4 regions of the Sedimentibacter sp. genome follow, and region 4 is predicted to be linked to each of the others. Evidence: riboswitches for the same ligand, from Rfam matches in the RefSeq annotation. Region 4 holds a riboswitch; each other region holds the start of a gene.

Region 1 (3,459 bases), on a different contig from region 4:
TATGATCGTGTTGTTTTCAAGATTTCTGTCCATTTTGGACGCAAACTTCACAGCAGAGAAAACAGTCAGAAGACCAAAAGTGAGGCCTACCAAAGGAAGCGTGAAAGGTCCAATCAGCGGTATTGAAAATCCCGTGACTATGACAAAGGCAGCTCCCAATGACGCTCCGGAAGAAACTCCCAGTGTATAGGACGATGCCAGAGGGTTTTTAAGAACCGACTGCATTACAGTGCCGCTTACAGCCAAGGCCCCTCCCACAAGAAATGCCAGAATTGTTCTGGGCAGCCTCAGGTTCCACACAATTGAAACCGAAACTGATTTAACATCCGAGCTAAGGGGATATGAGAAGAGCTTGTTGGCCGCTATATTTATTATATGGCTTCCGGGAACATAAATGCTTCCCAGTCCTATGCCCATCATCACTACTATTATGCAGATTACGACGGATATGATAACCTTTATTCTTGTGCTCATTTCACATAAACTTCAGGATATACGGCTTCAGCAATCTCTTGCAGTGCCTTAACCACATTGTGGTTTGAAAGTGAACTTGATGTGTTGTCAATATAAAATACCTGGTTGTTCTTGACAGCTTCCATGCTGTCCCAGCCGGCTCTTGACTTTATTTCTTCCGTGGGGTTTTCCACATAACTTACATTTGTCAGTATCACGTCCGGATTTGCTGCTAAAACGGATTCGTCCGATACTGAAATCCATTTTTCCTGGTCCTTAAAAACATTTTCTGCACCGATTATTTCAATCATCTCATTGAGGAACACACCGCTGCCGAAGCTGTAAAGGTTGGGCATTGCGGCTATTTCAAAGTATATGGTCTTCTTTTCCTTCACATTGGCCGAAAGTTTTTTGATTTCATCAATCTTCACCTTCATTCCTTCGACAAGCTCCTGCCCTTTTTCCTTTGCATGAAGGGAATTTGCCAGGAACATTATGTCTTCATATATGCCATCCATGCTGCTGCTTGAAGGAATGTAAGCCATGCATATGCCAAGATCCTTAACCGGCTTGAAGGGGTCGTTTCCGTCTTTCTTGCTCATGCCTGAAGCAATTATCAGGTCAGGTTCAAGAGCAACAAGCTGCTCCACGTCCGGAGTCATCATGTCAAAGTAGGGTATGCCTTCCGGGAGACCTTCAATATCTCTTGAATATTTGTCGGTTGCTATAATCTTGTCTCCAAGACCCAGGGCAACGATTATCTCGGTGTTTGATGGAGACATGGAAATTATCTTTTCCACATTTTCAGGTATTTCTATCTTGTTTCCGGCTCTGTCTTCTGTGGGAAGCTCCGCCTTCTGCTGTGTTTCCTGCGCTGGTTCCTTTGAAGCGCTCTGAACCGGTTTTTCCTGCGGCATGTACTTGGAACATGCGGTTGCTGATGCCATGATAACCAACATTACCACGGCTGCTGCTAATTTCTTTTTCATATATTACCTCCGATGTATTTTAAACATCCCTGCAAATACGAATCGATTAGTCTGACTGTCTGAACAATAAAAAAACGTTTCGGATTGCCGAAACGTAATTACCACAGACTTATGAGTCCAACTGTTACTGTAAGCTATCGCCCTTCTTCCTGGAATGCATAGCATTTGCGGTATTTACGCAAATAATACTGGCAGGTTTTCCGACTCAGAGGTCATAGCTGTTTTTTACCTTCCCGGAAAATCCAGTGGTTGCTAAAAGCATAAAAAACCGCTCTCTCATTACGGCAGCAGGACTGTTTGGGATTCAAACCCAATTCCCTATTATTGCCAAAGGCGCACCAATATCGAAAGATGTTTAATTGCCTCAAGTATATTATAAAATATTATGATTGTCAATTGATTATGTAAATCCGCGTACAAATTGCTCAAATAGTTATTGACAAATAAACATTATTTTAATATTATGGTAAGTAATTAAATATGATGCTGTGATGAAGAGGAGTAGGCTCATAAACTTTCCAGAGAGTGAAACCCGCCGGTTGAAAGGTTTCATAAGTACATGTGTGCCGAAGGTAGCTTTGGAGCATTTAATCCGAACTAAAGTAGGATTAAACGGTTATTCCGTTATACAATTAAGAGCCGTAATGGAAATTAGGTGGTACCGCGGGTTTTCTCGTCCTTTTGTGAGGAGAACACCCGCTTTTTGTATGCCCGACAGCGGCAGGTCAACCGCAATGAGTTCCCGGCTTATGCGAGCGCAGCGAGCTGATAAATTGGTGAACGAAACTGCGAAGCTATGCAATACTGAAACAAAAATTTGAATCTATATTATGATGAAAGGAATATATATTATGACAACAAACATACCCAGCAAGTACAATCCAAAAGAATTTGAAGACAAGATTTATGATATTTGGATGGAAGAAAACTGCTTTAAGGCAGAAGTGAACAAGGACAAAAAACCCTTCACCATAGTGATGCCTCCTCCGAACATAACAGGACAGCTTCACATGGGGCATGCTCTTGACATGACTCTGCAGGATGTACTCACAAGATGGAAAAGGATGCAGGGCTATGAAGCCTTGTGGCTTCCGGGCTCCGACCACGCCAGCATAGCTACGGAGGTTAAGGTAGTTGAAAGGCTCAAGAAGGAAGAAGGAAAATCCAAGGAAGATATCGGCAGGGAAGAATTCTTAAAACGTGCATGGCAGTGGAAGGAAGAATACGGCGGAAGAATCGTAAAGCAGGTTAAGAAGCTGGGCAATTCATGCGACTGGTCAAGAGAAAGATTCACCATGGATGAAGGCTGCAACGAAGCCGTAGTTGAATTTTTCATAAAGCTTTATGAAAAGGGACTGATTTACAGAGGAAACAGGATAATTAACTGGTGCCCCGACTGCCAGACTACACTGTCAGACGCAGAGGTTGAGCACGAGGACATACCGGGCAAGTACTACTATGTAAAATACCCATACGTTGAAAATCCTGATGAGTACTTCGTTGTCGCAACCACAAGGCCTGAGACAATATTCGGAGACGTGGCCATAGCCGCCCATCCGGAAGATGAAAGATACAAGCACCTCATAGGAAAGAAAGTAATTGTTCCTCTGGTTGGAAGAGAAATTCCCATAATCGGAGATGAGTACCCAGACATGGAAAAAGGAACAGGTGCATTGAAAATAACTCCATGCCACGACCCCAATGACTTTGAGATAGGACTTCGCCACAACCTGGAACAGATAAACTGCATGAACGAAGACGGAACAATGAACGAGCAGGCCGGCAAGTACAACGGCATGGACCGTTTCTCGTGTAGGAAGGCTTTTGTAAAGGAACTTGAAGACAACGGCTTCATGGTTAAAACAGAAAACACAGATCACAACGTAGGAACATGCTATAGATGCCACAACATAGTTGAACCAAGGGTTTCTGACCAGTGGTTCGTTAAGATGAAGCCTCTGGCTGAACCGGCTCTCAAGGCAGGGGAGGATAAGGAAGTTCAATTTGTTCCAGAGCG
Region 2 (3,459 bases), on a different contig from region 4:
GAGGTTGTCCTTGTTCGCCGTAAGGGTCACATATCCGAAATTGTGGAGCTTTTTGGTCATGAAGCTTTGTCCTTTTGCCGATCCCACCAGATTGTATTCATCTTTTTCATCCTTAAAGGAGTCAAGTAGGTACATGTAGCCTCCGCATTCGGCAAAGACAGGCATTCCTTCTTCAACCTTTTTCCTGATTTCTTCCATCATTGATTTGTTTTGAGACAGTTCTTTCATGTATAGTTCAGGGTAGCCTCCTCCAAAAATTAAGCCGCTGATGTTTTCAGGAAGCTTCCTATCACTAAGCGGACTGAACTTCACCAAATTTGCTCCCATAGCTTCAAGAACATCAAGGCTGTCCCTGTAGTAAAAGCAAAAAGCCTTGTCGTATGCAAGTCCTATGTTCACACTTCCCTTTCTTTCAATGACTGGTTCATCATATTCAAGTTCGGGAGCTGTAAGAGACAGTTGGTACAAACCATCCATATCTATAGTTTTAAGTGCGTTTTCACCCAGCTCACGAACAATGTCGGACAAGTTCCCTACTTCCTGAGCTGTTACAAGCCCAAGATGCCTGCTTTCAAGCCTGCAGTTTTCCAATCTCTCAAGAAATCCGTAAACCTTTATATTTGTGTTTTTTTCTATGAGTTCCCTGTAGTAGCTGTACATTCCTTCGGAAATATTGTTCAGTATTACTCCTTTTATGTTGTTTCCTTCCCTGAAGCTCTGAAAGCCCTCTATTAAAGCGCAGGCTGAAACAGCCATGCCGTTTACGTCCAGCACCAGAACAGTGGGACAGTTTAAAAGCCTTGAAATTTCGTAGGAGCTTGCCTCTGTTGTGTGTCCGATTCCATCGTAGTATCCCATGACTCCTTCGATTATGGAAATGTCTGCTCCTTTGCTGTTTTTTCCAAGAACATATCTGCAGATATTTTCTCCAAGCATAAAAGTATCTATGTTTCTTGAAGGCACGTTTATAACCTCCGAGTGAAACATAGGGTCTATGTAGTCCGGTCCGCATTTGTATGCTGCTACCTTTTTCCCCTTCATTGAAAAACCTTTCAGAAGAGCTGTTGTGATCGTGGTCTTGCCGTTGTTGCTACCGGCTGCCGCAATCATTAATCTTGGTACATTAATTTTAATATAAACCACTTCCTCTTTGCTTTGATTATGAAATAAAAAATCTTCCTGAATGGAAGATTAGCTTTACGTAAAATTTAAGATTATCCTCCCGAAAATCCTCAAACCAAATTCGGCAGGTCTCCTGACTATCGGTTCATCTAACGCTCACCTTCCCGTTTTCACAGTGGTCTTGAGAATTATCACCTTTACAGTAGCGGGGGCTGTAACAGATTTACTGTTTTCCCTTTTAAAACAATTGTTACCAAATTCAATATTCAATTGAATTAATTATATATGATTAATGCATGGTTGTCAAACCGATAAATTTTGTAATATTAGGGTTCTCCACTCATAAGCTTAAATAAGAATACATAACGGAGGATTGTATGGAAAATGTGTTAAAAAAGATAAATGTGGTATTTTCAATAGCCCTTGCAATCACAATTTTGATGATTATATTTTCAAATATGACCAAGACCAGTCCCACAATAAATGAGACTACCGACAAGGTAGGAAAACTGAAGATTCTCATAGACCCCGGCCACGGAGGCATAGACCAGGGCGCCAGCGGTGATATGAATATTGGTGAAGCACCCATCAACCTTGCAATTTCCGAAAAACTCATGCGTTTTCTTGAAGGGAGCGGATTTGAGGTGGAAATGACCAGGTATAACGACACCGGCCTTTACACCGGCATATCTGAAACCATCAGAGCCAAGAAAAACGAAGATCTTAAAAACCGTGTTGAAGCAATAAACAATTCCAATGCCGACTTGGTCATATCCATACATCTCAATGCCTTCCCACAGAAGCAGTATTACGGAGCGCATGTTTTTTACCAAAAAAGTAATGAACAGGGAAAGAAGGCAGCCCTTATTCTTCAGGACAGTTTGAAAACAATCCTTGACCCTGCCAACTCACGGGTACCGCAGGTAAAAAAGGATATCAAGATAATGGATGACACAAAAAACACTGTAGTACTCATTGAATGTGGATTTTTATCCAACAATATGGAAGAACAAAAACTTGTTACCGACGAGTACCAGGAAAAGGCAGCATGGGCTATTTTTACAGGAGTTGTAAAATATTTTAATGAAATTTAACATATTTAATTAAACACATTTTTTCATTTTGTCGAAAAGATGTGTTTTTTTTGTATAAATTTTAGAAAAATATGAAAATTTTTTAATTAATTGTTGAAAACATGCGAATTCTGTATTATAATTTAAGCGTGTAGTATAACATTTGGAGGAATAATATGAATTTTGATGAAGTGGAATATTTCTTAGCCAATATAAAATCTGTCATGTCGTGTAAAATTATTTCTGATGCAAATGGCAATATTAGCGAAATACATGTTCTGTCTGACAGCAGCAGGCACTCAAAACAGATATCTCGTGACATTCGCACCGCTCTGCTATCACACTTTAATCTGGACGTGGATTATAAAATCATCAGTGTGGCTCAAATCAACAAAAACATTTCAATCAATACAGACTTCAGGCTTTTGTATGATGGTTACACCAATGAAACAACAAACGACAGAATAAAAATCAATACCAAGCTTTCCTGGGACGAAAAAGAGTTTACAGGCATTGCAGAAGGAATAAAATCAGAAAAAAACACTCTCATGGTAGCGGCTTTGTCTACTTTGGATTCAATTAAAAAAGCAATCGACCTGGACTGCTTCATTGTTGAGGACATACAATCAGCAAGAGTGGCAGGAAAGGATGTTATGGTCGCAGCAATAACACACATAGAACACGGCAGGGAAAATGTACTTATAGGTTCCTCCATAGTGACCAACAACAAGATTGATTCAACAATAAAAGCAACATTAAATGCAATTAACAGAAAAGTCTGTTTATTTTTTAAAGAATGATTGGGCTGACTAACAAAAACTCATTTTTTCACAACTAGCGTAGCGGAACCTTCCTGTTCTAATAGCGAACCGAGCAGAGACTATCTGTTGGAGGTTTCCCATGAAAAAATTAATGCCTATAATAGCTTCTTTAGTATCTTTAGTTTTAGCTGCAGGCGCAGGTATAAGCTGGATCTAATATTTAAAAGGAATTTAGGAAGTCAGCCCTTCATTATATAGAGGTATAATATGGTAGATGGTATAAATACAATGAAAAATAAAATTGAAAAATCCAAAATTGATATCAAACTATACTCTTATATATCCTTACTTACTATAGTAGCTGTTATGCTTCTTGTTTACTTATTCAAAACCTACACTGTAAACGACTATGTGCTACTTTTGGTTTTCTCTTTACTATCAGCGGTTGCAGAAACATTCTTAATTTTGTTGCCTAAAGTAGGAGCAATTTCTGTAAGTTTTGC
Region 3 (3,459 bases), on a different contig from region 4:
TGGCAAGACCGGGACATTTGCTTAGGCATATGGCGCAGCCTGTGCAGCTGTCTGAATTCAGCACCGGTATGCTGTTTATGTCATCTCCTATTGCTATGGCCCCAAACCTGCAGGCTGTTTCACACGGATTGCAGGGAATTTCCTTATAGCATTCCACCACAGCCACAGGCCCCTTATTTATTCTTTCAATGGGAGGGAATTTTCCCATAACCATGTCTTTGCTGGGTATTCCTGTCTTCTCAAACATACTGGCCTCCTGTTGTTACTATCTGTTCAATTCCGGAAAGAATGTGCTTTCCTACAGGTCCAGAACGCAACGCATCAAGCTGTTTCACGTAATCATTCTTTCTTTCGCTGTAATCTTCGCCCTTGTAACCTATTTTTGCAGCCGCGCAAAGTCCAGCAAGATACCCTTCAACCATTGCTGCACTGGCTTCTTCCACTCCGGTGGCATCTCCTGCCGCAAATACATTTTCTACTGTTGTTTCGTAGTCCTCGTTTCTCAAGGGAACAAGACCGCTGAGCTGCGGAACGTACTTCATCTGGCATCCCCTCATGGACAACAGCTCATTAAGAGGAGTGAGGCCTACGGATATGCACATGACATCTGCATCAAATTCAATCTCTGTGCCTTCAACCGGATTGAACCTTTCGTCAACCTGGCACACTATGGCTTTTTCAAGGCTGTTTTTTCCTATTGCTTCCTTCACTGTGTGGGAAGTGAGAATCGGCACGCCCATTCTTCTTATTTTGGAAGCATGCACAAGGTATCCGCCTATTTTCGGCGCCGCATCAAGAATTGCCTTAACCTCAACTCCTGCCTGCATGAGCTGGTAGCTTACAATCAGCCCTATGTTTCCGGCTCCTACCATTAAAACCTTGTCGCCCGGCTTGATGCCGTATACGTTCATGAGAGTCTGTACAGCACCTGCACCGTAAATGCCCGGAAGATCGTTGTTGGGAAATGCCAGCGCCTTCTCAAATGCTCCCGTGGCTACCACAACAGCCTCAGGTTTTATCTTGAAATAATTGTCTTCCTTGTGCAAAGCCGTCACAGTTCCGTCCTCATACATTCCTACAACAGTGGTATCTGTTAGTATTTCGACGTTTTCTTTGTACTTGTCAAGTTCCTTCAATAATATTCCTGTAATATCTATACCACGTGTTGAAGCGTATTGTTTCTCAGAGCCAAAAAACATGTGTGTCTGCTTAACAAGCTGACCTCCGAGATTCTTGTTTCTCTCAACTATCAAAACCTTTGCTCCGGAGGACGCGGCGCTTATGGCAGCACAAAGACCTGCAGGGCCTCCTCCTATAATCAACAGCTCTGTATGTTTCATACTATCACTCCCTTGCCTTCCTGAGTTTCGACTATCATTCCTTCCTCCAGATCAGTAACGCATGTCTTCACGTTGGCTGTTCCGTTTACGGTCATCAGACATGACGAACAGTTGCCGATTGCACAGTAAAATCCTCTGGGTCTGTGCAGGAACAAGCTTTTTCCGAGCACCTTCACACCGGCGGCATGAAGAGCTGCTGCTATTGTTTCGCCTTCGTATCCTTCCACTTCCTGTCCATTGAAGGTGAATTTGATTTTATTCCCTCTCTGGAACTGAAGAATAGGATGTTGTTCAATTCTCATAACATCACTCCTTTAAATATGTTGGATGTCCTAATCTATGCAATTAGCATGCCAAAGGAATAAAAACATAAATGTGTAAAATACCCGATAGTTGGAGGACAATGTTGTTTTTATGCGTCGGTTTTCCGACGCAGCGTCGGATTTATGACAAACATATTTGAAGGATATAAAAATCGCCTTCCGAATACGCTAGATTTCTGCCCCTTATACGTATAAACAATAATTGCTCCATGGAATACAGGTTGACAAAAAAACCAGTTGATGATAATCTAGTAGTAATCAAATATTGGTTTCATGTTCTGCCAATAGGCAGCTAAGAGGGAAGCAGGTAAAAATCCTGCGCGGTCCCGCCGCTGTATGCATGTAGTTGCTTTCATATCCACTTTTCGGGAAGGAGAAAGCAATGCAAATGTGCAAGCCAGAAGACCTGCATGAAGCTGATCACACCAACGGGTAATTGGTCAAGTGATACAGAGCATATTTTTACAGTAAATACGGACTGTGGTTAATAGCCGCAGTTTTTTTATGCTGACAAGGGAGGAACATTATGAATGTAATCAAAAGAGACGGAAGGCTCATCGAGTTTGACAAGAGCAAGATATCAGACGCAATTCTGAAAGCAATGAACCACACGATAACAGGTCTGGATGTGCAGCTGGCAAAGGACATTGCCCAGGACATTTCGGACAGCACAAAAGAGATCATTTCCGTTGAACAGATTCAGGACCTGGTTGAAAAGAAACTCATGGCCAGCAAGAGAAAGGATGTTGCAAAGGAGTACATCATTTACAGAAACAAAAGAAATATAGCCAGGGGCCGCAGGCAGTACGACATCTACATGGACATAGTCAACACAGTTCCAAATGACGTCACCAGAGAAAATGCAAACATGAACGCTGATACCCCGGCAGGAATGATGATGAAATTTGCAAGCGAATCATCCAAACCTTTTGTGGATGACTGCCTTCTTTCCGAAAAATCCAAAACCTTCGTTGACAATAACTACATACATGTGCACGACAAGGATTACTACCCCACAAAATCGCTGACTTGCCTGCAGCACCCTTTGGACTACATCCTCACAAACGGCTTCAGGGCCGGGCACGGCTCAAGCAGGCCTGCAAAAAGAATTGAGACAGCGTCCATAATAGGCTGCATTTCCATGGAGCAGATTCAAAACGAAATGCACGGCGGCCAGTCAATACCGGCATTTGATTTTTACCTGGCTCCATACGTCAGATTGACTTACGTGGAGGAGGTAAAAAAAATAGAAGAACTTTTAAACATAGATTTAAGTTCTCTTTATGATGAGATAATCGACGATTATGCTGAGACAACCCTTGACAATCTTGAAGGAGTTAAAAGGTACAAGCAGCAGGCAATAAATTCTGCCGTGAAGCGAGTTCACCAGTCCATGGAGGCGTTCATCCACAACATGAACACCATCCATTCCAGAGGCGGAAACCAGGTGGTGTTCAGCTCCATAAACTATGGAACAGATACAAGCGCCGAAGGAAGATGCATCATAAGAGAAGTATTGAAGTCCACGTACCATGGAGTTGGAAACGGTGAAACGCCAATATTCCCCATTCATATCTGGAAGAAAAAAAGAGGTGTAAACTACCTGCCTGAAGACAGGAACTACGACTTGTACAAGTATGCCTGCAAGGTTTCAGCCAGAAGGTTCTTTCCAAACTTCCTGAACCTTGATGCTTCATTCAACATTCATGAGGGCTGGAGCGCAGAGGACCCCAGGAGATTCGAGAAGGAAACAGCCACCATGGGATGCCGAACCAGAGTATTTGAGGACAGACACG
Region 4 (3,459 bases):
ACCCAGCCGCTCAGCTCACCGCAGTCAAGCTCGTAAAAATTTCCTATTCCTTCTATGTAGTCTGAGTTATACAGCGGATTCATTGAGTATTCCATATGAATCCTGTTGTTTTTCATTTCCCTCAGAAGCACGTCAAATACGGTCTCACCCTGGTAGAACACAACCTCACGGGCTCCATATATAATTCCGTCCTCCGGTAAGATGTCCTCCTTTTCCGGATTCAGCCTGTCCATGTTGTCAAGTATGGTTTTGCAGTCCACAGACAGGGTGCATTTTAATTCTTTTGCAGCATCTGATTCATCGGCTTTGGAAGCTTCAGCTTCTGAAGGTTGGTTCACGGTTTCATTTTCAGCCTTGGCACCGTCATCGTTTTTACCATCCACGTCATCCGAAGGATCGGCATCCTTAGACGGTTTTGCAAGGACATTTTCAGCTGCAGGCGTTTCATTGTCATCATTCAGTTCCTTGTCCTCCGGAAGCACATCCTGCTTTCCTGTTTGAGTTTCAGGCTGTTCAGAATGCGCCACTGCTGCTTCCTCGTCTTTCGCAGTCGGTGTATTGCTGTCCAGGCCTTCAGCTGCCAGCTGTAACGCCAAAGCTGTGCACACTCCCAGAAAAAAAAGCAATAAAACTATCCAGATTTTCCTGTTCTTCATATTGTCACCTTCTGCCTTGTACAGCTGCAACCCTTAAAATCATACCTGCCAGCCTGGCTGCAGCTTTTCTTACTGCTGATATCTCTGGTGAGATTTCGCTGTGAAATTCCTTTTGGTCCGGATTCTCAAGGCTGTCATGCTTTGAAGACTCATTGTACGGCCTGTTCACATCGCTCATGTCGTACAGATTTGTTTTGCCTGATAGAAATCTTTCATATGCGGCAATCGCATAGAATGCTTGGTTGGTTGCAAGCTCATCCACTGGTGTCCCTTCCGTATGCATGAAACCTCCGGCAGATTTTTTGTAAAACTTGTTTATGAGATTTGACACCACAGTATTTCCGTTCTTGACGAACCTCACATCTCTGGCAGGATCTATACCCAGGGAACACAGGGCCACCAGAACCTGGGATGCGCTTTCAGAGTTCTCGTATCCCCATGATTCAAAGCCTCCGTCATCTTTCTGCATGCGGGAAAGAGCTTCAACAGCCCTGTCTGCTGCTGCCTTCACATCTTCTCTGTCCATGTAGCTTGACAGAGATTGCAAAACCATGGCCGTCACATCCGGGTCAGCATTGCTTTCGCCCATGGACCACCCGCCGCCGGGAAGCTCCCTGGAAACCATCAGATCCACCAGCTTTTCACGGGAAGTCAGGTTATTGACGCCTTCCGCTTGAGGCACAGCGTACCCTCCCGCATCAAGGGCAATAAGCGCCCATACAGCACCGTTTATGCCCTGGCTTACAACCTTGTCATAGTCCGACAGTTTTTCCAGCAGATTGTAGCCCGCTGCATCAGCAGGGTCCTTTCCAAGAGCGGTCAAAGCCAGAACAGCGCTTGAGTACTCTGAATACTTTCTCTGGTTAAGCACTCCTCCCCTGGACTTGAGCTTTTCTTCCAGGCTTTTAACATAAATGTCATAATATTTGTCAGGAACATCCTTGCCGGAGCGTGCCAGGCCAATGACTGACCATGGATTTTCTGCCGAAGAGATGTTGTTCATAAGACTCAGGGACACGTTGTCCATAACTGCCCCAATTCCGTTGTCCGCAGCGGTTGCGGCCATGGCAGGCAGCATAAAGCTTTGTGCCGTAACAAGACATAAAACGATGCTTATTGCCCTAAAACACTTCATGTAATTTTTCTTATTCATGTTCTCCTCACCTTTTTTTGCAAAATAAAAAGCACTTGCCGATATTTGTTCGGCAAATGCTCAACATTCTTATATAACATATATATCCGCACTGTTCCTACCAGGAAAACAGCCAAGAGCAATTGTCGGCAAATATCCTGACTTTGCTTCATAGCTTCCTTCGCCTTCCCATCATAGACAGTGGCTGCCGCTTTAGCGGCTGAAGTTTGCTCAGCGTACACAGTGACCGGTTCGTGCGGGATTCTCACCCGACTTCCTTGCATAATAACAATCATAGTATTCAATTTCTACAATTTTAACATAAAGCCAAATTCATTTCAATATGTCATTTATGACATTTTTTTCATATATCCAGCCGTTGTCCTTCAGCCACCGAACTGATTCATTACATTGGGAGTTTTCAACGGTAAATGTAAGACTGCTGCGGGAATTTTTCGTAAGCTCTTCCAATACCCTGTTCATGTCAATGTGTCCGATTCCCAGAGGCCAGTGGTAGTCGTCGGACATGTCGTTGTTGTGAAGGTGGGCATGACCCAGCCATGGGCCGAGGGTTTTTATCCACTCCGTCAGTTCCAGCTTGGATTTGCAGAAGGCATGACCTATGTCCAGGCATGCTGTCACCCTGCTGTCATTGATTCCTTCAATGATTTCAGCCAGCGTTTGGGGCTCATCCTCCAGCACATTTTCAATCATGATGCCGAAGTCTACAGGCTTGTCGCTCATAAACTTCTTCCAGAACTCCACGGACCTTTCCTTGAACCAGCTTTTGAAATAGAAGAAGGGAACATAACCTGTGTGAACAACCATCCTTTTGATGCCCAGATCACGAGCCAAAGCATAGGACTGCTCAAACCTTTTAAATGCCAGCTCCACTGCCAGGGGATCCACTGCAGCAGGGAAAAGCTCGTTGAATGGAGCATGGAAAATGTGTCTGTCTGAAACACTCATCTTTTTCCTTACCCTTAAATCAATCTCCTTAAAAATTTCCCCGTCCATGTTGGATGCGGTGCAAAATTCATCCACCTCGATGCCAAGCCCGTATTCACCTGCAACCTGTGCAGCATCACACGCGATTGTACCCACATAAAGTCTGTCGTTAATCATTTTTTCTCCTGACGTTACATATTCCAAATCATGAAATGTACTTACATTATATATCAGCCTTAGAAATAAGTCCATACGAAGCTTTGATCTCCGGCTGCCGCAAATGAAAAAGCCCCGGATACCCGGGGCTAAAAGTTACATCTGACTATTATTCGCATACCTCTGCCTTTGCACATTCGGAAACGCCTTTTTCCATGGTTCTTGCACATTCTGCAACGGACTGTCCGCCCTTGTTAACAGCCATTTCTGATACCATGTTGGCAGCATAGGCCTGTTTTGTGGATCCAAGCAATATAACTGAAGCTATAAAAACATATAGTAATTTTTTCATTTTTCCCTCCGTTTTTTATTTAATTATATTCAATGCATGTGTAGAATTTATGAAGCAAAAAAAGTATTAAAGAAAAATAAATTGGGTATAAGAATAACATAAAAACAAATAAAAGGAGTATGACAATGAAAGCAATGGTATTGAACAAAACAGGGGGTCCGGAAGTTTTTGAACAGACAGAGATTCCAAAACCTGAAACGAAACCGGGATACGTG

Evidence for each region. Region 4 has a riboswitch for cobalamin ahead of AAGU76_RS18740 (prenyltransferase/squalene oxidase repeat-containing protein). Riboswitches for the same ligand answer to the same signal wherever they lie in the genome.
Region 1: it holds a riboswitch for cobalamin, as region 4 does, so the genes downstream of both, AAGU76_RS13045 (ABC transporter substrate-binding protein) here and AAGU76_RS18740 (prenyltransferase/squalene oxidase repeat-containing protein) in region 4, are expected to answer to the same signal.
Region 2: it holds a riboswitch for cobalamin, as region 4 does, so the genes downstream of both, AAGU76_RS03795 (cobyrinate a,c-diamide synthase) here and AAGU76_RS18740 (prenyltransferase/squalene oxidase repeat-containing protein) in region 4, are expected to answer to the same signal.
Region 3: it holds a riboswitch for cobalamin, as region 4 does, so the genes downstream of both, AAGU76_RS03755 (anaerobic ribonucleoside triphosphate reductase) here and AAGU76_RS18740 (prenyltransferase/squalene oxidase repeat-containing protein) in region 4, are expected to answer to the same signal.

What each region holds. Positions count from the first base shown of each region.
Region 1 is NZ_JBCFAS010000003.1:258,471-261,929, forward strand. Features, by position in the region: gene AAGU76_RS13040 (iron ABC transporter permease) at 1-474, opposite strand, end outside; gene AAGU76_RS13045 (ABC transporter substrate-binding protein) at 471-1,442, opposite strand; cobalamin riboswitch at 1,615-1,800, opposite strand; T-box leader at 1,922-2,126, shown strand; gene AAGU76_RS13050 (valine--tRNA ligase) at 2,294-3,459, shown strand, end outside.
Region 2 is NZ_JBCFAS010000001.1:785,951-789,409, forward strand. Features, by position in the region: gene AAGU76_RS03795 (cobyrinate a,c-diamide synthase) at 1-1,143, opposite strand, end outside; cobalamin riboswitch at 1,228-1,395, opposite strand; gene AAGU76_RS03800 (N-acetylmuramoyl-L-alanine amidase) at 1,500-2,216, shown strand; gene AAGU76_RS03805 (hypothetical protein) at 2,372-2,995, shown strand; gene AAGU76_RS03810 (HD-GYP domain-containing protein) at 3,224-3,459, shown strand, end outside.
Region 3 is NZ_JBCFAS010000001.1:775,017-778,475, forward strand. Features, by position in the region: gene AAGU76_RS03740 (4Fe-4S ferredoxin) at 1-247, opposite strand, end outside; gene AAGU76_RS03745 (NAD(P)/FAD-dependent oxidoreductase) at 240-1,340, opposite strand; gene AAGU76_RS03750 ((2Fe-2S)-binding protein) at 1,337-1,642, opposite strand; cobalamin riboswitch at 1,920-2,092, shown strand; gene AAGU76_RS03755 (anaerobic ribonucleoside triphosphate reductase) at 2,190-3,459, shown strand, end outside.
Region 4 is NZ_JBCFAS010000007.1:61,324-64,782, reverse strand. Features, by position in the region: gene AAGU76_RS18745 (DUF4430 domain-containing protein) at 1-656, opposite strand, end outside; gene AAGU76_RS18740 (prenyltransferase/squalene oxidase repeat-containing protein) at 661-1,809, opposite strand; cobalamin riboswitch at 1,919-2,135, opposite strand; gene AAGU76_RS18735 (TIM barrel protein) at 2,122-2,913, opposite strand; gene AAGU76_RS18730 (hypothetical protein) at 3,062-3,244, opposite strand; gene AAGU76_RS18725 (zinc-dependent alcohol dehydrogenase family protein) at 3,370-3,459, shown strand, end outside.